DNA from 2 places in the Rhizobium sp. BR 362 genome. Region 1 is predicted to be linked to the other one. Evidence: riboswitches for the same ligand, from Rfam matches in the RefSeq annotation. Region 1 holds a riboswitch; the other holds the start of a gene.
The links. A riboswitch is a leader RNA that binds a small molecule or an ion and turns the genes downstream of it on or off. The one in region 1 is predicted to bind FMN.
Positions count from the first base shown of each region.

Region 2: it holds a riboswitch for FMN, as region 1 does, so the genes downstream of both, ribB (3,4-dihydroxy-2-butanone-4-phosphate synthase) here and QDY28_RS01305 (6,7-dimethyl-8-ribityllumazine synthase) in region 1, are expected to answer to the same signal.

Region 1 covers NZ_JARWGH010000001.1:247,355-265,060, forward strand. Annotated here, with positions in the region: gene metH (methionine synthase) at 1-2,931, shown strand, start outside; gene QDY28_RS01250 (GntR family transcriptional regulator) at 3,043-3,807, opposite strand; gene QDY28_RS01255 (N-acetylglucosamine kinase) at 3,804-4,688, opposite strand; gene QDY28_RS01260 (hypothetical protein) at 4,724-5,020, opposite strand; gene QDY28_RS01265 (ABC transporter substrate-binding protein) at 5,234-6,493, shown strand; gene QDY28_RS01270 (carbohydrate ABC transporter permease) at 6,797-7,750, shown strand; gene QDY28_RS01275 (carbohydrate ABC transporter permease) at 7,763-8,602, shown strand; gene QDY28_RS01280 (Gfo/Idh/MocA family protein) at 8,599-9,663, shown strand; gene QDY28_RS01285 (ABC transporter ATP-binding protein) at 9,677-10,681, shown strand; gene QDY28_RS01290 (class I SAM-dependent methyltransferase) at 10,843-11,529, shown strand; gene phnF (phosphonate metabolism transcriptional regulator PhnF) at 11,531-12,259, shown strand; gene QDY28_RS01300 (VOC family protein) at 12,265-12,615, opposite strand; gene QDY28_RS01305 (6,7-dimethyl-8-ribityllumazine synthase) at 12,675-13,151, opposite strand; FMN riboswitch at 13,242-13,390, opposite strand; gene QDY28_RS01310 (ABC transporter ATP-binding protein) at 13,481-14,542, opposite strand; gene QDY28_RS01315 (ABC transporter permease) at 14,554-15,342, opposite strand; gene QDY28_RS01320 (ABC transporter permease) at 15,339-16,232, opposite strand; gene QDY28_RS01325 (ABC transporter substrate-binding protein) at 16,306-17,409, opposite strand; gene QDY28_RS01330 (MurR/RpiR family transcriptional regulator) at 17,596-17,706, opposite strand, start outside.
Region 2 covers NZ_JARWGH010000011.1:11,898-15,752, reverse strand. Annotated here, with positions in the region: gene QDY28_RS16200 (SDR family oxidoreductase) at 1-57, shown strand, start outside; gene tpiA (triose-phosphate isomerase) at 57-803, shown strand; gene QDY28_RS16190 (glucose 1-dehydrogenase) at 907-1,689, shown strand; FMN riboswitch at 1,796-1,941, shown strand; gene ribB (3,4-dihydroxy-2-butanone-4-phosphate synthase) at 2,061-2,702, shown strand; gene QDY28_RS16180 (DUF1127 domain-containing protein) at 2,846-3,076, opposite strand; gene QDY28_RS16175 (cache domain-containing protein) at 3,632-3,855, shown strand, end outside.

The DNA.
Region 1 (17,706 bases):
TGCGCCTATCCCAATGCCGGCCTGCCGAACGAGTTCGGCCAATATGACGAAACGCCCGAGATGATGGCGGCGCACGTTGAAAGCTTTGCGCGCGATGGCCTCGTCAACATCGTTGGCGGCTGCTGCGGCTCGACCCCGGAACATATCGCTGCGATCGCGCAAGCGGTTTCGAAATACCCTCCGCGCCAGCTTGCTCCTCATCGCCCGTTCATGTCGCTCTCCGGCCTGGAGCCTTTCGAGCTGACCAAAGATATTCCGTTCGTCAATGTCGGCGAACGCACCAACGTCACCGGCTCGGCGAAATTCCGCAAGTTGATCACCAATGCCGACTATACGTCCGCTTTAGCCGTTGCGCGCGACCAGGTCGAAAACGGCGCGCAGGTGATCGATATCAACATGGATGAAGGCCTGATCGATTCCGAAAAGGCGATGGTCGAGTTCCTCAACCTGATCGCCGCCGAGCCGGACATCGCGCGCGTGCCCGTCATGATCGACAGCTCGAAATTCTCGATCATCGAAGCCGGTTTGAAATGCGTCCAGGGCAAGCCGATCGTCAATTCAATCTCGCTGAAAGAGGGCGAGGAGAATTTCCTCAAGCAAGCCCGGCTGTTGCGCAACTACGGTGCCGCCGTGGTCGTCATGGCGTTCGACGAGCAAGGGCAAGCCGATAGTTATCAGCGCAAGGTCGATATCTGCGCGCGCGCCTACAAGCTTTTGACTGAAGAGGCGGGGCTGCCGCCGGAAGACATTATCTTTGATCCGAATATCTTCGCGGTTGCGACCGGGATCGAGGAGCACAACAACTACGGAGTCGATTTCATCGAGGCGACGCGGACGATCCGCCAGACGATGCCGCTGGTGCATATCTCAGGCGGCGTGTCGAACCTCTCCTTCTCTTTCCGCGGAAACGAGCCAGTGCGCGAGGCGATGCACGCCGTGTTCCTTTATCACGCCATTCAGGCGGGCATGGATATGGGCATCGTCAACGCCGGCCAGCTCGCGGTCTACGACAATATCGATCCGGAGCTGCGGGAAGCCTGCGAAGATGTGGTGCTCAACCGCCGGCCTGATGGCACAGAGCGGCTGCTCGAAATAGCCGAGCGTTTTCGTGGCGCCGGCGGTCGTGAAGCCAAAGCGCAGGATCTTGCCTGGCGCGAATGGCCGGTCGAAAAACGGCTGGAACACGCTCTGGTCAACGGCATCACCGAATATATCGAAGCGGACACCGAGGAGGCGCGGCAAAATGCCGAGCGGCCGCTGCATGTCATCGAAGGCCCGTTGATGGCCGGCATGAATGTCGTTGGCGATCTCTTCGGCTCGGGCAAGATGTTCCTGCCGCAGGTCGTAAAGTCGGCCCGCGTCATGAAGCAGGCCGTCGCCGTGCTACTGCCCTATATGGAGGTGGAAAAGCTTGCCAACGGTGGCGGCGGTGAACGTCATGCAGCGGGCAAGGTTCTGATGGCAACTGTCAAGGGCGATGTGCACGATATCGGCAAGAATATCGTCGGCGTCGTGCTCGCCTGCAACAACTATGAAATCATCGATCTCGGCGTTATGGTGCCGGCGACGAAGATCCTGGAAACAGCAATCGCCGAGAAGGTCGATATTATCGGCCTCTCGGGCCTGATCACCCCGTCGCTGGATGAGATGGTGCATGTCGCTTCGGAAATGGAGAGGCAAGGCTTCGATATTCCGTTGCTGATCGGCGGCGCGACTACCAGCCGCGTGCATACGGCCGTAAAGATCCACCCGAACTACGAGAAGGGTCAAGCGCTTTATGTGACCGACGCCAGCCGTGCCGTCGGTGTCGTCTCGGCGCTGTTGTCGCCGGACGCGAAGCAGGGCTATATCGATACCGTTCGCGCCGAATATGCCAAGGTCGCCGCGGCACATGCCCGCAGCGAGGCGGAGAAAGTGCGGCTGCCGATTGCAAGGGCGCGCGAGAATTCCGAGAAGCTCGATTGGGCGAATTACAAGCCGACGGCGCCGCAGTTTTTCGGAACGAAGGTGTTCGAAAATTACGATCTGGGGGAGCTTGCCAGCTATATCGACTGGACGCCATTCTTCCAGACGTGGGAGTTGAAGGGCCGTTTCCCGGCCATTCTTGAAGATGAGAAACAGGGCGAGGCGGCGCGGCAGCTTTATGCCGATGCGCAGGCCATGCTGGGAAAGATCATCGCGGAAAACTGGTTCCGTCCGCGCGCCGTCATCGGCTTCTGGCCGGCGGGTACGGTTGGCGATGATATCAGATTGTTCACCGATGAGGGCCGCACCGACGAGCTTGCGACCTTCTATACGCTGCGCCAGCAATTGTCGAAGCGGGATGGCCGCCCGAATGTAGCTCTGTCGGATTTCGTCGCGCCGGTTTCGAGCGGCGTCGGCGATTACGTCGGCGGCTTCGTCGTTACAGCCGGCATCGAGGAAATTGCCATTGCCGAACGTTTTGAGCGTGCGAATGACGATTACTCGTCCATTCTGGTAAAGGCGCTCGCCGACCGTTTCGCCGAGGCTTTTGCCGAGCGGATGCATGAGAGGGTGCGGCGCGAATTCTGGGGTTACGCCAGGGATGAAGACCTTAGTGGCGACGAGCTGCTATCCGAATCCTATGCCGGCATCCGTCCGGCGCCCGGCTATCCCGCCCAGCCTGATCACACTGAGAAGGAGACTCTGTTCCGCCTGCTCGATGCCGAAGGGGCGACCGGCGTGAAGCTCACCGAAAGCTACGCCATGTGGCCTGGTTCCTCCGTCTCCGGCCTCTATATCGGCCACCCCGACTCCTATTATTTCGGTGTCGCCAAGGTCGAGCGAGATCAGGTAGAGGACTATGCCGCCCGCAAAGGCATGGCTGTTGCGGAGGTGGAGCGCTGGCTCGGGCCAGTGCTCAATTATATGCCGGAAAAGCGCGATGCCGCCGTGGATGACGCGGCATGACGATCTGATTTGAGGCGGAGTGAAGAATCCCGGCGAAAGATGCTTACGCTGGTGAGACGCGATGCGAGGCAGCGGTTCACGCCGCTGCTAAGGCAAACTTTTGAATGAATGTTAGGTCGACCCGATCGTCAGCTCCGCAACAAAGTCATAGGCGTCCCCTCGGTAGAGCGAACGGGTGAATTCCACGGCGCGGCCAGAGCCGAGGTAGGAGATGCGCTCGATCGATAGGCCCGCAGCCCCGACGGGGACGCCGAGCAGGCCGGCGTCGGCCTCTTTCATGTTGGTCGCGGAAATGCGCTGGACGGCACGGACCGGGCGGACCTGGCGTTTTTCGAGCTCAGCATAGAGTGACGCGGTCACTGTCGATGGATCGGGCAGGAACTCGCCGGAGACACTGGCATGTTCGATGGCGAGCGGCTGGTCATCGGCGATGCGAAGACGGCTGAGGCGGGAGACCTTGGTGCCGGCGGCAAGGCCGAGGATCATCATTTCATCGGGCGAGGGGGTGTGCACGCCTTTGTGCAGCCATTCGGAGCGAGCCGTCATGCCGCGCCGCGCCATGTCTTCGGTGAAGGACGTTAGCTGTGAGAGGCGCTGTTCGACTTTGGAGACTGGTTTGGCGACGAAAGTGCCGGAGCCATGGCGACGGACAAGGATGCCCTCGGCCACGAGATCGTCGATCGCCTTGCGTACCGTTACGCGGCTGACGGCTGCATATTCGGCTATGTCGCGCTCCGGCGGCAAGGCGTCGCCGTGTTTCAGCGTTCCAACCTTAACCGCGTCTTCAAGCGCACGGCGCAGCTTGACATAGAGCGGGCCGGTGCCGCCGGCAAGCAGCCGTTCCGGTGAGAAGATATGACTCAAATCCTCGGTCATTGCGTGCTCCCCATCTCATTTTGGAGGAGCTTGGCCGCCAGTTCGACCGCGCCGCGCAATACGTCGCCTTTCGGCTCCGTGAGAAGCGTCTTATGCCGTGGATCGAGCCAGGGTTGATATGCCTTCGAGAGGCCACCGAGTAGGCAGATCGATGGGCACTCGGGCCAGAGCAGCGTATCGAGACTTTCAGCGATGGCGTTCACCGCCGTCTTGACAATGCCGACGGCGACCACATCCCCCTCGTCGGCATATTCGAAGACCATCGGCGCATAGCGCGCAAAATCTTTCGGTTTGGAAACATGCGCGAATTCGACGACGCGTTCGGGATCGCCTTCGAATTCAGCCATGATCTTTTCGGTGATGGGCGAGCGTGGATGCACCTTGTCATGCGCCAGAAGCGAGTGTTCCAGCAGATCGCGGCCGAGACGCGCACCGCTGGCCTGGTCGCCGACGACAAAGCCCCATCCACCGATACCCCAGATCATGCCGTTGCGGCGGGCGTTGTAGACCGAACCCGTTCCGAATGCGCCGATAATCCCGTCGGTATCGCCAAGCGCGCCCTGGAGCGCAATCATCGCATCCGTGACGACATGACTGTTCGCGAAGGGCAGGGCTTTTTCGACGCGCTTGCCATAGTCACGAACATTGGCACCGGCCGTGCCGACAATCGCGGGCAGTGTGTGAGCCAACTCCGGATCGAGACCGGCATCGCTAAGGGCCTGTCGGGCCGATGCGACGATGTTGACCAAAGAATTTTCGAGATCGGAAAGGATATTGGCGGCCCCTGCCTTGCCGCTGCCGAGAACTTTGCCCATCCTATCCGTCACAGCAGCGCGGCAGCTTGTTCCCCCGCCGTCGATACCGATCGCAAACTCCGCCATTATACCCTCCGGATACCGCTCGTTCCCCGTTTTTTCTACAATACCAAAAAAATACCATTTACCAATAGCCAGCGCGCAGCTTTTTTGGCTTCTGTATCATATTGAAAAATAATAATAAAATTTTTTATCGCTTTTTCTGGCTCGCAAAAGTTAAATTTCGGCTGGACAATTGGTATTTTTTTGGCCTTAATTCTTTCAAGGGAACAGTTTGAACAGGCATCGGCAGAACCGGCATGATAACAATAGTCGGAAGGCCCAGCGGAAGGTGGCGGACTTCTGCCGTTGTCAGGAGTCGCGTGGATCAAAAGGATCTGCGCGACGGCGTTCGTCACAAATTTCCCGTGTGTTGAGTTGTGTGTCCTTGGCCGGACGTCCGGCGGGTCACGATTGGTCGGGCCAATCAGGCATAGTGCCTTGCGTGCCCTTTGCATTTGGGGCCGGCAATGTTGGCGGTCCTTGTGGAGCGTTGGCTGTTTTCTCATATGGCCGGCGGATTTCATATCGAGAACAGTGCCTTATTCCAGGCGCTTAAACAGGAGAGGGAAATGAAAAACAATGTTCTGAAAGGCTTGCTCCTCGCATCCAGCCTGCTGACCTCGGTCGGCTTCGCGCATGCGGCGGACGTGACGCTAACGGTTGAAAGCTGGCGCAACGACGACCTGCAGATTTGGCAGGAGAAGATCATCCCGGCTTTCGAAGCCAAGAACCCTGGCATCAAGATCGTCTTCTCGCCGACGGCTCCGACCGAGTACAACGCATCGCTCAACGCCAAGCTCGAAGCTGGTTCTGCCGGTGACATCATCACCTGCCGTCCGTTCGACGCTTCGCTGGACCTCTTCAACAAGAAGCAGTTGACCGACCTAACGACGCTGCCGGGCATGGACAACTTCTCGGCCGTCGCCAAGGCTGCCTGGACCACGGACAATGGCAAGTCGACCTTCTGCGTGCCGATGGCTTCGGTTATCCACGGCTTCATCTACAACAAGGATGCCTTCGACAAGCTCGGCCTCAAGGTTCCGGCGACCCGCGACGAATTCTTCGCGCTGCTCGACAAGATCAAGGCCGACGGCACCTACATCCCGATGGCCATGGGCACGAAGGACCTCTGGGAAGCTGCAACCATGGGCTACCAGAATATCGGCCCGAACTACTGGAAGGGCGAGGACGGCCGTCTGGCTTTGATTGCCGGCAAGGAAAAGCTGACGGATGCTCCATGGGTCGATCCGTATAAGGAACTCGCCAAGTGGAAGCCTTACCTCGGCGACGGCTTCGAAGCCCAGAGCTACTCTGACAGCCAGAACCTCTTCACGCTCGGCAAGGCTGCCATTTACCCGGCCGGTTCGTGGGAAATCGCTCTCTTCAACACGCAGGCTCAATTCAAGATGGGCGCCTTCCCGCCGCCGGTCGCAAAGGCTGGCGACACGGCTTACATCTCCGACCATCCGGATATCGGCGTCGGCCTGAATGCCAAGAGCAAGCACCCGGACGAAGCCAAGAAGTTCCTGAGCTGGGTTGCTTCCGATGAGTTCGCCAACATTTACGCCAATGCGCTGCCGGGCTTCTTCAGCCTGAATTCGCATCCGGTGAAGATGACCGATCCGCTCGCTCAGGAATTCGTTTCTTGGCGCGACAATCACAAGTCGACGGTTCGTTCGACTTACCAGATCCTGTCGCGCGGCACGCCGAACCTGGAAAACGAAACCTGGACGGAATCCGCCAACGTGATCAACGGCACGGATACGCCGGAAGCTGCTGCCAAGAAGCTGCAGGACGGTCTCGACAAGTGGTACAAGCCGGCCAAGTAGTCCGGCTTTGACACAAATCGGTGAGGGGCCTGATGGCTCCTCGCCTCATTCTACAGCCGGTGCATTCAGACAGAAGAAGGATGGAGGCCGTCGGTCGCCACTTTCTCGCTTGGCAAGTAAGTGTATGAGGCGCCATCGTTGTTTCCTATGCCGATGAGCCGCCGAGCGGCCGTTGTTGCGACACCAAGTCGTGCCGCGCCCGATATTGTTTCTCCACCTTGGCTGAAGAGCCGGAACAGCGGGCAAATTTGAACATTTGCGCTGCCGCCCGATGAGCAGCCAATACAAAGCAGGCAGAAAGCCATGAGCGAAGCCGATATATCAGCCGCTTACGATGCGGCCCCGATCAAGCGCCAGATGCGTTGGCATATCTTCGTTTTTCTTCTTCCGGCCTTCATCGTCTACACGGCGGTGATGATCGTGCCTCTGATCGAGACATTGCGGCTGTCGCTGTATAATATCGTCGATAACCAGTCAACTTTCGTCGGTCTCAACAATTTCAAAGTATTATTCGGCGATGATCGCTGGTCGCATGACTTTTGGAATGCGCTGCGCAACAATCTGATCTTCTTTGTCATCCACATGTGCGTGCAGAACCCGATCGGTGTCGCGCTTGCGGCCCTGCTGTCGCTGCCGAAGCTGCGCTTCGTCGCCTTCTATCGCACGGCCATGTTTCTGCCGACGCTGCTGTCCTTCGTTATCGTCGGTTTCATCTGGAAACTCATACTGTCGCCGCTCTGGGGTGTGGCGCCCGATTTGATGGGCCTCGTCGGCCTCAAGTCTTTCTTTGCCCCTTGGCTCGGCAAGCCGGGCACGGCTCTCGTCACCGTCGCGCTGATCTCGGTTTGGCAATATGTCGGCATCCCGATGATGCTGATCTATGCTGCGCTGCTGAACATTCCGGAAGAAGTCATCGAAGCGGCCGAGTGCGATGGCGTCACCGGTTGGAGCCAATTCTGGAAGATCAAGCTGCCATTGGTCCTGCCGGCGATCGGCATCATCTCGATCCTGACCTTCGTCGGCAATTTCAATGCATTCGACCTCGTCTATACCGTGCAGGGCGCTTTGGCGGGGCCGGATGGTTCCACCGATATTCTCGGGACTCTGCTCTATCGCGTCTTCTTCGGCTTCCAACTACAACTCGGCGATCGTTCGATGGGCGCAACGATCGCGACGGTGATGTTCCTGATCATTCTCGCCGGCGTCTCTTTTTATCTTTTCATCGTCCAGCGGCGTATCCGCCGCTATCAGTTCTGAGGAGAGGCGACCATGTCAAAGGCCCGCACTTCCCTTGTTCGCTCCAGCCTCGTGCATCTCGCGTTGATCGCCTACACGTTGCTCGCCGTTTTCCCGGTGTTCCTAACGATCATCAATTCCTTCAAGGACCGCGCCTCGATCTTCCGTGCGCCCTTGAGCATCCCGACGCCTTCCAGCTTCAGTTTGATCGGTTACCAGACTGTTCTTAGGCAGGGGGATTTCCTGACCTATTTCGAGAACAGCTTCATCGTGACGATCGTCTCGATTGTCTTGACCCTGCTGTTCGGCGCCATGGCCGCTTTCGCGCTGTCGGAATACCGCTTCCGCGGCAATACGATCATGGGGCTTTATCTCGCGATCGGCATCATGATCCCGATCCGTCTCGGCACGGTCGCGATCCTGCAGGGCATGGTCGCTGCCGGCCTGGTCAATACGCTGACTTCGTTGATCCTCGTCTACACCGCGCAGGGCCTGCCGCTTGCAATCTTCATCCTGTCTGAATTCATGCGGACCGTCTCCGATGACCTCAAGAATGCGGGTCGCATTGACGGGCTCAGCGAATATGCGATTTTCTTCCGCCTCGTGCTGCCCCTGGTTCGTCCAGCCATGGCGACGGTTGCTGTCTTCACCATGATCCCGATCTGGAACGACCTGTGGTTCCCGCTGATCCTGGCGCCGAGCGAAGCGACCAAGACGGTGACGCTCGGATCGCAGATTTTCATCGGCCAATTCGTTACCAACTGGAACGCGGTCCTGGCGGCACTGACGCTCGCCATCCTGCCGATCCTCATCCTCTACGTCATCTTCTCCCGCCAACTCATTCGTGGCATTACCTCCGGAGCAGTCAAGTGAGCTCATCCCATAAGCCGATCCGCGTCTTGGTTGCCGGCCTTGGCAACATGGGCCGCAGCCATGCACTTGCCTATCATAACAATCCCGGTTTCGAGATTGTTGGCCTCGTCAATCGCTCGAAGCCGAAGCTCGCCGACGAGCTAGAGGGTTATACGATCCATCCTGATTTCGAGACGGCGCTGAAAGAGTTGAAGCCCGATCTCTGCTCGATTAACACCTATTCCGACAGCCACGCGGACTATGCCGTCATGGCTTTCGAGGCGGGCTGCGACGTCTTCGTCGAAAAGCCGCTGGCGACGACCGTCGAGGATGCGGAGCGGGTTTTGGCCGCGGCCAAGAAAGCCGGCCGCAAGCTGGTGATCGGCTATATCCTGCGCCACCATCCGTCCTGGATGCGGCTGATTGCCGAAGCGCGCAAGCTCGGCGGTCCTTATGTCTTCCGCATGAACCTGAATCAGCAGTCGAGCGGACCGACCTGGGAAACGCATAAGGCGCTGATGCGCACGACGCCGCCGATCGTCGATTGCGGCGTGCATTATGTCGACGTCATGTGCCAGATCACTGACGCGAAGCCCGTCGAAGTGCGCGGCATGGGCCTGCGCCTGTCAAACGAGATCGCGCCAGATATGTACAATTACGGCCATCTGCAGGTGATCTATGAAGATGGGTCGGTCGGCTGGTATGAGGCCGCCTGGGGGCCGATGATTTCCGAAACCGCCTTCTTCGTGAAGGATGTGATGTCGCCGAACGGCGCGGTATCGATTGTAATGGATCCCAATGCCAAGTCTGATGACATCGATACGCATACCAAAACCTCCGTCATCCGGCTGCACACCGCCGAGACCGGCCCAAACGGCAAGTTCATCCATCCGGATCAGGATCTGCGCATGGACGGCGAGCCGGGTCATCAGGAGCTGTGCGATCGCGAACAGGCCTTCATGTTGAAGGCCATTCGCGAGGATATCGACCTCAGCCGCCATATGGCCGACGCCGTTCAATCGCTGCGCATCTGCCTCGCCGCCGATGAGAGCGTGCGCACCGGCAAGCCCGTTTATTTGTAAGGGATAAGAGACTGTGGGATCGCTTCAACTGAAATCCATTCGTAAGGCCTATGGTACGCATGATGTGCTGAAGGGCATCGACCTCGAGGTTAAGGATGGCGAGTTCGTCATTTTCGTCGGCCCTTCCGGCTGCGGCAAGTCGACCCTTTTGCGCAGCATCGCCGGCCTGGAGGACGTGACCTCGGGCGCAGTCCTGATCAACGGCGCCGACGTGACGGTGACGCCGCCCGCCAAGCGCGGCATTTCCATGGTGTTCCAGTCCTATGCGCTTTATCCGCATCTGACGGTGAAGGACAACATGGGCCTTGGCCTGAAGCAGGCCGGCACCGCCAAGGATGAGATCGACAACCGTGTGGAGAAGGCGTCGAGCATGCTTTCTCTTGGGCCCTATCTCGCCCGTCGTCCGGCCGAGCTGTCCGGCGGCCAGCGTCAGCGTGTCGCCATCGGCCGCGCCATCGTGCGCGAACCGGAACTCTTCCTGTTCGATGAACCGCTGTCGAACCTCGATGCGGCATTGCGCGTCCAGACTCGCCTCGAAATCGCCCGCCTGCATCGCAGCTTGAGGGCAACGATGATCTACGTTACCCACGATCAGGTCGAGGCCATGACGCTGGCCGACAAAATCGTCGTGATGAACGCCGGCGCGATCGAGCAGATCGGTTCGCCGATGGAGCTTTATAACCGTCCGGCAAATATCTTCGTCGCCGGTTTCATCGGTTCGCCGCAAATGAATTTCATTCCGGCGGAAAAGCTCGAACAGAGCGGCGCCAAAACCATCGGCATCCGCCCCGAGCACATCACGTTGTCGCGCGAACAAGGCATCTGGGCGGCCAAGGTCATCCATGTCGAACACCTCGGCGCCGATACGATCATCTATCTCGAATCCGACCAGACCGGTCTTCTGACGGTGCGCCTTTTCGGCGAACACAAATATGAGCCGGACGAAACGGTTTATGCGACACCGGACACGGGACATATGCATCGCTTCGACGCGAACGATCAGGCCATTCGCGCGTAGGTCTCGGCATCTGGTAAATTGAAGAGGGCTCTGCTTCGGCAGGGCCCTCTTTTTATTTGTCCAGCGACGGCCTGAAGTAGTCCAGTCGTCCGGACGAATTCATATGCCTGTCACACGGCTGCGTTATTGCGTCCTCAGTCCACTTCAACAGCGAGCGCATCATGACAAACGCAGGAACCACCTACGCAACGTGGCATACCGAACCGAACGGCGACATCGCGATGGCAGAGTCGCATAGTCCGCTTTGGCGGCATTTCATCGAGACCGTGCCGGAGCGGGATTTTTCGTCGAAGACCGTGCTGGATTTCGGCTGCAATCGCGGCGGCTTCCTGCGGCTGCTTCATGCAATGCGGCCGTTCCGCCGCGGCGTCGGCATCGACATCGCCTCGGAATCGGTGGCAGCGGCTGTCGAGGCGAAGGGCAACATGCCGCTGGAATTTCATGTATCCACTGATCTTTCGCCTTTTGCCGATGGCTTCGATGTCGCGTTCAGCTATGAGGTCGTCTATCTGCTGCCGGAATTGAAGCGGCATGCCGAGCAGATGTTCGAGGTCATGCGCAACGGCGGCATCTATTACGCCGTCACCGGTTGCCACAATGAAATGCCTCTCTGGCCGCAATGGCGCGAGCTGATCGGCGGCAACAGCAATGCGCCGGTCCAGGATCGCTCCCCGCAGGACTATATCGACACCTTCCTTGCCGCAGGATTCAATGTCTCCGTCCGGCGCTTCGGCTATGACGGCTTCGTCAGCGGTACGAAGGATCGCAAATATTATCCGAGCATCCTCGATGCGCTCGCCTATCCCGCCGAATACAAGCTATTGTTCCGGCTCGAAAAGCGCGTCTGATATGGAGACGATCGATCGCAAGAGCGGCAGTGCTCTCTGGCATCAGATCGGCGAAATCCTGGCGGCTGATATCGCCGCCGGGACCTTTGCTCCTGGCGCCAAATTGCCGACCGAACCGGAACTTATGGAACGCTTCGGCGTCAGCCGCTTCACCGTCCGCCAGGCACTCGGCCATCTAGAGCAGCGGGGACTGGTGCGCGCCGAACAGGGGCGGGGGACCTTCGTGCATAGAGGGGCTCTCGACTATACGCTCTCGAAGAAGACGCGGTTCTCCCAGAATCTGATCGAGCAGGGTTTCGAGCCTGGTGGCGAATTATTAATTCACGAGGTCGTTGCAGCATCGGAGCGTGTCGCGGCGCGCCTGAAGCTGGCGCGGGGTGCCTCCGTCATCCATCGTCGCGGCGTGATGACGGCGGACGGTGTTCCTGTCGAACTCGGCGACAGCTATTATCCGGCCGATCGCTTTCCTGATTTCGATAAAGCGAGGCTGCAATACCAGACCATCAGTGCCGCGCTGGCGAGCTACGGAGTCCATGACTACGTGCGCCTGTCGACCGAGATCGAGGCGCGCATGCCGAGTGCCGAGGAGGCACGGTTATTGCGGCAGCCGAAGTCGACACCGGTTTTGGTCATCCTCAAAGTGGACATCGATAGCGATGGCATGCCCATTGCCTATGCCGAGACACTATGGTCCGCGGAGCGGGTCACCTTCAAGGTCGATTTGGGATGAACGGCCTATCGGTGTGACAGAATATTCACGATCTTGCCGAAGGGATCGCAGACATAGAAACGCCGGACACCCCAGGGTTCGTCGTTCAGATCATAGACGATATCGAGTTGCATCGATCGCACGCGTTGATAGACCTGATCGACATCGTCGACCTCGATCGAAAGATCGGGCACGATCGTGTCTGAGCCGCCTTCGCTGGCTATGCTGATCTGCGGCACGGTCTGTGCTTTCGAGGCGAAAGTGATGATCCAGCCATGGTCCATGACGATATCCAGGCCGAGCAGGTCGCCATAGAAGGCCCGAGCGCTGGCGGGATCGGCTGCATGCAGATTGGGGACAATTCGCAGGACCGTCATGCGATGCTCCTCGCCGGAGAAATGGAGGCGAGCCTTTGCCGCGCCTCCACCATCTTAACTCAGACAGTCACCGATGGCAGCAGCTTGGCGCGCTCGCTCAGGATCTGCCGGCAGGCATTTGCCACTTCCTGACCCTTGATGACGAAATGCTGCTTGAAAAAATGAATATGCGCTTCCGTCTCGTGGAAATGATGCGGCGTCAGCACGGTGGAAAGAATCGGAACGCCGGTATCCAGTTGCACGCGCATCATGGCATCGAGAACGGTATCGGCAACGAAGTCGTGGCGGTAGATACCGCCGTCGACAACGAAAGCGGTCGCAATGATCGCGCTGTAGCGGCCATTGCGCGCGAGCGTCTGGGCATGCAGCGGAATTTCCAAGGCACCGGGCACATCGAAAATATCGATGGGGGAGGCCCCCTCGGTCTTCTGCCATTCGGCAACGAAGGAATTGACGCACTGATCGACGATGTCGGCATGCCAGCGGGCCCGGATCAACGCTATGCGACCCGGCTGTGTGGAAATGGAAATGGTCATTAACTTTGCCTTTCAAGGGTTTGACTCAATATCCCTTGGGCGAACACGCAAGGTCGCAGGAACCCCTTGTGCGAAGGAGCCGTCGACCCAGCTTGCTCTCTTCCATCCGGACTATACCGTCGGCTCCGGCCTCTCACCGGATCTGCTGACCCTTTTCGCCGAAGCGGAAGGCGCTCGCGGGCTCGAAGATCACTCTCCATACCGCCGGTGGGGAATTGCACCCCGCCCTGAGAACGGCTGGACTATAAATGCGGTGCAACAAAAATCAAAGAAAAACGCCGGGCGAATTACCCGGCGCTCGCGAAAAATCTGTCCAATTGGCCCGTCGATCAGTCCTGGATGACCAGCAGATCGGAGGAGGCGAAACGCAGGGTGACTCGCTCGCCGACGCTGGGCGGCATCATGCCAGGGCTGTTGAACATGTCGAACGAGATGGTGTTGCCTGCGACGTTCATACGGGTGCGGATGACCGAACCCAGGAAGTGCGCCGAGGAGACCTCACCGGTCAAGGCAGTGTCGCCCTTGGCCGATTCCGCCAGCGAGCCGGCTTCCGGACGCAGCGCCAGCGATACGGTGTCGCCGGGCTTATAGGCGGTGACTGACTGCTTCAGCGTCACACCCTGATCACCAATCATGATGCGGTTGTTGTCGGGGTCGACGACCTTGCCTTCGATGAGGTTCAGCGTGCCGACGAAGGAGGCGACGAAGCGGGTCGCGGGCGTGTTGTAGATTTCGAACGGCGTGCCGATCTGATCGGCGCGGCCGGCATTCATGACGACGATGCGATCGGAGATCGACAGCGCTTCTTCCTGGTCGTGCGTCACGAAAACGGTGGTGATGCCGAGCTGCTGCTGGATGGCGCGGATTTCTTCGCGCAGCGAAACGCGGATCTTGGCATCGAGCGCCGAGAGCGGTTCGTCGAGCAGCAGGACCTGCGGCTTGACGGCGATGGCGCGAGCAAGCGCCACGCGCTGCTGCTGACCGCCGGACATCTGGAAGGGATAGCGGCCGGCAAGATGATCGAGCTTGATCAACCCGAGCATTTCCTTGACGCGCTTGTCGATCTCGGGCTTGGCGACACCGGCGACCTTGAGGCCGAAGGCGACATTGTCATGCACGGTCATGTTCGGGAACAGTGCATAGGCCTGGAACACCATGCCGATATTGCGCTGGTTCGGCTTCAACGGACGCTGGTCCTTGCCGTTGATCGTCAGCGTGCCCGCCGTCGGGCTTTCGAAGCCGGCAATCATCCGCAGAACGGTCGTCTTGCCGCAACCCGATGGTCCGAGGAAGGAGATGAACTCCCCCTTCTCGATTTTCATATTGAAATCGTGAACGACCTGAACGTCGCCGAAGGATTTTTTGATGTGGGTGAGTTCGAGAAAAGCCATGGTGAGAAGCCTTACGCCGTAACCGGAGCCAGTTTTGAAAAGCGGGAAACGAGCTGCAGCAGGCCCATGCTGAGCCAGGTGACAGCAAGCGCGATGATAGCCAATGCCGAAGACTGATAAGCCTGATTGGCGCCGACCAACTGCATATATGGGCCGAAAGCCGGACGATTGAGCAGGGAAGCCATCGTGAATTCGCCCATAACGATCGCCAGCGTAATGAAAGCGCCGGAAAGAACGCCGCTCATCACATTGGGGAAAATGCAGCGGAACATAATGGTCGTCCACTTCGCGCCGAGACTTTCGGCGGCTTCCGTCAGGGTGCCGACATCGATCGTGCGCATCGCCGTATCGACCGAACGATACATATAGGGGAGGGACAAGACAATGTAGGAGCAGACGAGAAGGAAGTTCGTCGTCTGCTCGAAGCCCGTCAAAGGCAGGATCGACGACGAATTATAGAGACGCAGATAGCCGAAGACGATGACGATCGCGGGGATGACCAGGGGCATCAGCGTGATGAATTCAACGATCGGGCGAATCTGCGGCAAACGGAGGCGCACCCAATAGGCCGTGGGCACCACGATCAGCATGCCGAAGATGATGGTCAGCAACGCCATGAGCATCGAATAGCCAAATGCGGACAGGAAGTGCGTGTCCGAAAAGACCGATGCATAGGCGTCGAAACTATAGGCGTCCCGCCGCATACGCAGCGAGAATTCCAGCGTGCCGATAAGAGGAACGATGAAATAGATGGCGCCGATGACGACCGCGATCCAAGCGAAGAATTTTTGCAGCTTCATTTCTGCCACCGTTCTGCGCGGATGCGCATGATGATGTAGATGACGTTGGATATGCCTGTTATGACGATCATACCGAGCGCCATCGCATAGCCGAGATTGGCGTTGTGCAGCACGTCGCCGCGGATCTGCGCATAGAGCTGGATCGGTATGATGTTGAGCGAGCTGCCGGTCAGTGCGATCGCGGTTGCAATGGCGCCGAAGGCGTTGGCAAACAGCAGCAGCGTCGTGCCAAGCAGGCTCGGCCAGAGGATGGGGAGCGCCACCATCAGCCAATATTGTCTGTTGGTCGCTCCGAGGATGGATGCGGCTTCACGCCATTCCTTCTTCATGCCATCCAGCGCCGGCGTGATGATTAGCACCATCAGCGGAATCTGGAAGTACATATAGGTGATGGTCAAGCCGACGAAGCTGTAGAGATTGAAGCCCGCTCGAAAAATGTCGAAGCCAAGCCAGTTTTTCAGCAGCAGCGTGATCAGGCCCAGGCGACCGATCGTGGCGATGAAGGCAAAAGCGAGAGGTACGCCGGCGAAATTTGAAGCGACACCGGAAAAGGTAAGGAAGACATGGCGCACCCAGGCTGGAAGCCCGCCCATGACCAAGGCCCAAGCCAGATAAAAGCCGATCAGCGCGCCGCCGAGCGCCGAGGCGACAGACACTTTGATGCTGATCAAATAGGAGTCCATGATGGACTTTGTGAAGAGATCGCCAATGTTCTTCAGCGTCAGGCTGCCGTCGGGCGTCAGAAAAGCGCCTGCAATCAGATAGATCGTTGGAAGAATTAGAAACAGCAGCGCGAAGATCAGAAAGGGCGCTATGCCCAGCCAATCGACAACCATGCGTTTATTGATCATGGGAGTGGAACTGATCGTTGATGTCGTGACGATGCTCATGATTGGCCCGATCCGCGGCGTCAAAAAAACGGAAAACCTCCCCGCTGAAGCGGGGAGGCCATGTCAGGTCTGATTACTGTACGTTCGAACCGACGACAGAATCCCACTTGGTGGTGATGGCGGCCTTGCCGGCATCCTGCTCTTCGAGCGTCGGGAACACAGCCTTTTCGTAGGCGGCAGCCGGCGGCAGCTTGTCGAGAAGTTCCTGCGGGACCTTCTTGTTCTTCGCCAGGTCGTTGAAGCGGATCGGGTGGCAATAGCCCTTCAGCCAGCCAATCTGACCTTCGTCGGAATAGAGGAACTCCATCCACAGCTTGGCAGCGTTCGGATGCGGAGCGAAAGCCGAAATCGCCTGAACGTAAACGCCGGCGATGACGCCCGAAGCCGGAACCGTGACGTCAACCGGCGGGTTGCCGTTCAGGCTGTCGCGCCATGCGAGGCCGTTATAGTCCCAAGCGATGACGATCGGGGTTGCGCCCTGTGCGAGCGAAGCGGACTTGCCGATGACCGGAACGAAGTTGCCAGCCTTGTTCAGCTTTGCGAAGTAGTCGAGACCAGCAGCGCCGGCCTTGGTGGCATCCTTTTCGCCGGCAGCAAGGCCAGCGGCGTAAACGGCCTGAACAGCCTGGTTCGAGGTGCGCGGGTCGCCAGCGAGCGAAACGGTGTTTGCGTATTCCGGCTTCTGCAGGTCAGCCCAGTCCTTCGGCGGGTTCTTCACGACGTCCTTGTTGGTGACGAAGGAGAGAACGCCGTAGTAATCGCCGTACCAGAAGCCGTCAGCATCCTTGGCGCTGTCCGGAATGGAATCCCAGGTGGAAACCTTATAGGCCTGCAGCAGGCCTTCCTTCTTGGCGGTCGGGCCGAAGGAGAGACCGACGTCGATCACATCGGGCGCCTGCGGACCGGTGTTGCCCTTGTTGGCGCGGATGGCTTCAACTTCATCGCCCGACCCGGCGTCCGGATTCAGTTCGTTGACATCGATGCTGTATTTCGCCTTGAAAGCAGCGATCAGGTCGCCATAACCGCACCAGTTGTGGGGCAGAGCGATGGTGGTCAGCGTGCCTTCCTTCTTGGCGGCGGCGATCAGGTCTGCGCTCGGTTCAGCAGCAGCGATTGCGGTCGAAGTTACGAGCATCGCAGTCGAGAGCGTCAGAAGACGATGAATTTTCGAGATCACTGGTATTCCTCCTTTTGGGTTTTCAGTGTCTGGCGTTGCTGTTAATGACGTTGCATGAAGGTTGTGTGACGGGTTCCAATGGGTTGCGTCTCCTGAAAACACCGGGAATTACTTCTATCCGCCGATGATGACAGACTCTGTCTTGCTGGCCGATCCTCAGCTTGTGTTTTATACTTTCCTTTCCTCCTAACCTAGCTTGCGGAACAGCCTTGTTTGTTCGAACAGGCCTTCGAGCGTTTTCATGCGTTCACTCGCCTCGTCCCAGGTCGAGCTTTGCACGGCTTCGATCAGGGCCTC
Region 2 (3,855 bases), on a different contig from region 1:
GCAAGCTTTGTCACGGGTGTCGACCTTTTGGTCGACGGCGGCTTCTGCTGCTGGTGATGACGATGCCTCGCAAGCTGATCGCCGGAAACTGGAAAATGAACGGGCTGCTCTCGGACCTCAACGAGATCACCGCCATCGCGGCGGCGGCCGATGACTCTAGAGCCGAAGCGATCATATGCCCACCCGCCACCCTTATCGACCGCGCCGCGTCGATAACGAGAGGCTCAAAATTACGGATCGGCGGGCAGGATTGCCACGCCTCGCCGTCGGGCGCTCATACAGGCGACATTTCGGCGGACATGTTGGCCGATCTCGGCGCAGCCTTTGTGATCCTCGGCCATTCGGAGCGCCGGGCGGATCATGGTGAGACGAGTGCTCTCGTCGCTGCAAAGACGGCGGCGGCCTATTGCGCCGGGCTGACGGCTATCATCTGTGTTGGCGAAACGGATGAGGAGAGGACAAGCGAAATGACGCTTGCGGTGGTCGAAAGCCAGCTTTCGGCGTCCGTTCCGGATAGCGCTTCCGCTGCCAACACCGTTATCGCCTACGAACCGGTATGGGCAATCGGCACCGGCCGTGTTCCGACGGAGGCTGAGATCGCTGACGTCCACGCTGCCCTGCGTAGTGCCTTGATCAAGCGTTTCGGCGCGGAAGGCAATGAGATACGGCTCCTTTACGGCGGCTCCGTGAAGCCATCGAACGCCGCTTCGCTCTTCGCCATTGCGGGTGTGGACGGCGCGCTTGTCGGGGGAGCTTCCCTCAAGGCATCGGATTTTAGAGCAATACTTCGCGCTGTGCCTTGAAGGCGAGACCGATCGCTGCTGGGGCCGCCGGCAAAACGGCCCTGCATTCATTTTGATAAGCGCCGTTCGCGAGGACGTACGGCGATTGACCGGGAGAAACCAAATGAACCGCTTCGAAAACAAGACCGTTGTCATCACCGGAGGCAGCCGCGGTATTGGCGCCGCCATCGCAAGACGCTTTGCGAAAGAGGGCGCAAATCTCGTCGTTTCCGCCAATGAGGAGTCGGTGCACTCCGTCGCCGAGCAGATCAGGAAGGATGGCGGCAAAGCAATTTCCTTTGTCGGGGACGTCACGGACAAGGCGAGCGTGAAGGCCCTCTACGACGCGGCGGAAGACGCCTTCGGTTCGGTCGACGTCTCGATCCAGAATGCCGGCGTCATCACGATCGCGCGGATCGAAGACATGACCGAAGGCGAGTGGGATAAGGTCATGGCCGTCAACTCCAAGGGCGTTTTCCTGTGCGCCCAGGAAGCGATTTTACGCATGCGCAAGCACGGTCGTGGCGGACGCATTATCAACACCGCATCGGGACAGGCGCGAGACGGCTTCATCTATACGCCGCACTATGCCGCCTCGAAGATGGGTGTGGTCGGGATCACCCAGAGCCTCGCAAAGGAAGTCGCCACCGAAAACATAACCGTCAACGCCTTCTGCCCGGGGATCATCGAGACCGACATGTGGGCCTACAACGATAAGGCCTGGGGTAAGCTCCTCGGCAATTACGGTCCGGGTGAGTTGATGAAGGAATGGGTGGAAGGCATTCCGATGAAGCGCGCCGGTTCGGGCGAAGACGTCGCCGGCCTTGTCACCTTTCTCGCGAGCGATGATGCTGCCTATATCACTGGGCAGACGATCAATGTCGATGGCGGTCTCATCATGTCCTGACTGCGGTCGGTTAAGAGAAACAATCTGTTCAGCGGTTGCGTCGCATAAAGGACAGAGAGAGGGAAACTGCCCTCTTGCGGGAGGCCATATCGATCGCCTATCTTACCGGTGTTCTCAGGGCGGGGTGAAACTCCCCACCGGCGGTATCGAGGAAACTCGGAGCCCGCGAGCGCCTCCGCAAATCGCGGAGGGTCAGCAGACCCGGTGAGAGGCCGGGGCCGACGGTTAAAGTCCGGATGGAAGAGAGCAATCGTGCGAGCGCCACCGGTGTTGTGGCGCGTCCGCAGGCTTGTTCGCCCAAGGGATAAACTGTGACTTCGAAAGAAGTCTTGGATGCTGCAAAAGCGGCTAACCCTTGAAAGGCAAAGTGCATGGCAATTTCCAAAATCGAAGATGCAATCGCGGCGATTTCGCGTGGTGAGATCGTTGTTGTCGTTGATGATCAGGACCGAGAAAACGAGGGCGATCTTGTGATTGCGTCCGATGCCATCACGCCTGCCGCAATTGCCTTCATGATGAATCACGCGCGCGGACTGATCTGCGTGGCGATGCAGGGTGAAAGGCTGGATGAGCTCGACATTCCTCTGATGGTTCCGCGCAATACCGAGGTTCTGAAGACCGCCTTTACGGTGTCCGTGGACTACATTCCGGAAACCACGACGGGGATTTCCGCAGCCGATCGCGCGGCGACCGTTCGGGCCCTTGTTACACAAGGCACCCGGCCTGACGACTTTGCCCGACCTGGCCATATTTTTCCGCTGCGTGCCAACCCGGCAGGCGTGCTCGGACGTCCCGGCCATACCGAGGCAGCCGTCGATCTCGCAAGGCTCGCCGGCTATTCCGGGTCCGGGGTGATTTGCGAAGTTGCCAATGACGACGGTACGATGGCCCGCCTTCCGGATCTTGAAAAGTTCGCCGAACGCCACGGCCTGCTGCTGGTGACGATCGAAGATCTGATCGCCTACTTGGCCCATCAGCGCGATCTGACGACGCGGGAAATGTCGGCCGCCTAGTCGTTAGAGAAATGCTGGCAAGGGCGCGCCCAATGGCGGGCGCGCCACGTCCACATAGCGTTCCAGACCCGCGCCGAGCCGGCCGGGAATGGAGCGAGAGGCGCTTTTGACACCTCTCGCATCCTCCTGTTCACTTCGGTTCCTTACCATGCCCGGAAATTCCAAACAGGAAATCCGGACGTTTCCTCACCATCCGGCAGGCCGATATCCTGGCGCATGCGGTTGGACAGTAGAGAGGTTTGATTTACCGTTTGCTGATGCCTCAACATGGCGAGGAACAACGCAAACGCGGTCTTCCGGGCGCCAAATTTGAGGCAAAGTTCATCGACCGTCGCCGCAAGAGTGTCGGCAACTAAAGATTGTGCTTCGCGCATAGTTTCTTTCCCGGCGCAACGATGCAGCCGAGTCCTTTCGAAGGTGAAAAGACGTGCGAATACCGACGCGGAAATGCGAAAGATCGCTCCGGTAACCGGTCACGTCAAGGTAACGAGAAAAATGCTAAACGGGCGGCGAATCCGAGGGCTTAGTAGCCTGGATGCCAATGACGGCTCGGGCTCGACGCGCATTGCATCGACACCACCACGGCCATTCCGCCAGAGAAGCGACTAAACATGAGAATAGATTTCATTTCACGCCTCCTCTGATTTGATTGCGGATGCGGCTATGTTACACGAGATCGACCAATCGGCAAGCATACAATTTCACATTGCAGATATCAGGCGGAATCGTTGCGAAAATGCAACACTATTGCCACACCCTCGCGCTTTGACTCGCTATCATCAGCCCGCTCCATTCAGCGACAGGTCACCCGCTCAGTGGCCGCTATACTTGACCACGCATTATCCTTGCCGCTTTAGTGCAAGATGTTTGGGCAGTCCGTGAAGGGAAGACACGGACGAAATCGGCCGGGAAACCTGGAGGACCATCTCTTGTCGCTTAGGCACCAGATCATTGCGCTGGCGATCATTCCGCTCGTGATCGCGATCCTGGCGATCACGAGTTTCATCACCTGGCAGTCGGCGAACCTCACGCAAGTTAATATCGCGACCTTCGAGCAGAACATGCTGAAGTCCAAGGAAACGGAAATCCTCAACCTGACCCATCTTGCCGTCTCGGCGATCCAGGCGACCTATGGAGATGCGGCGGCGGACGA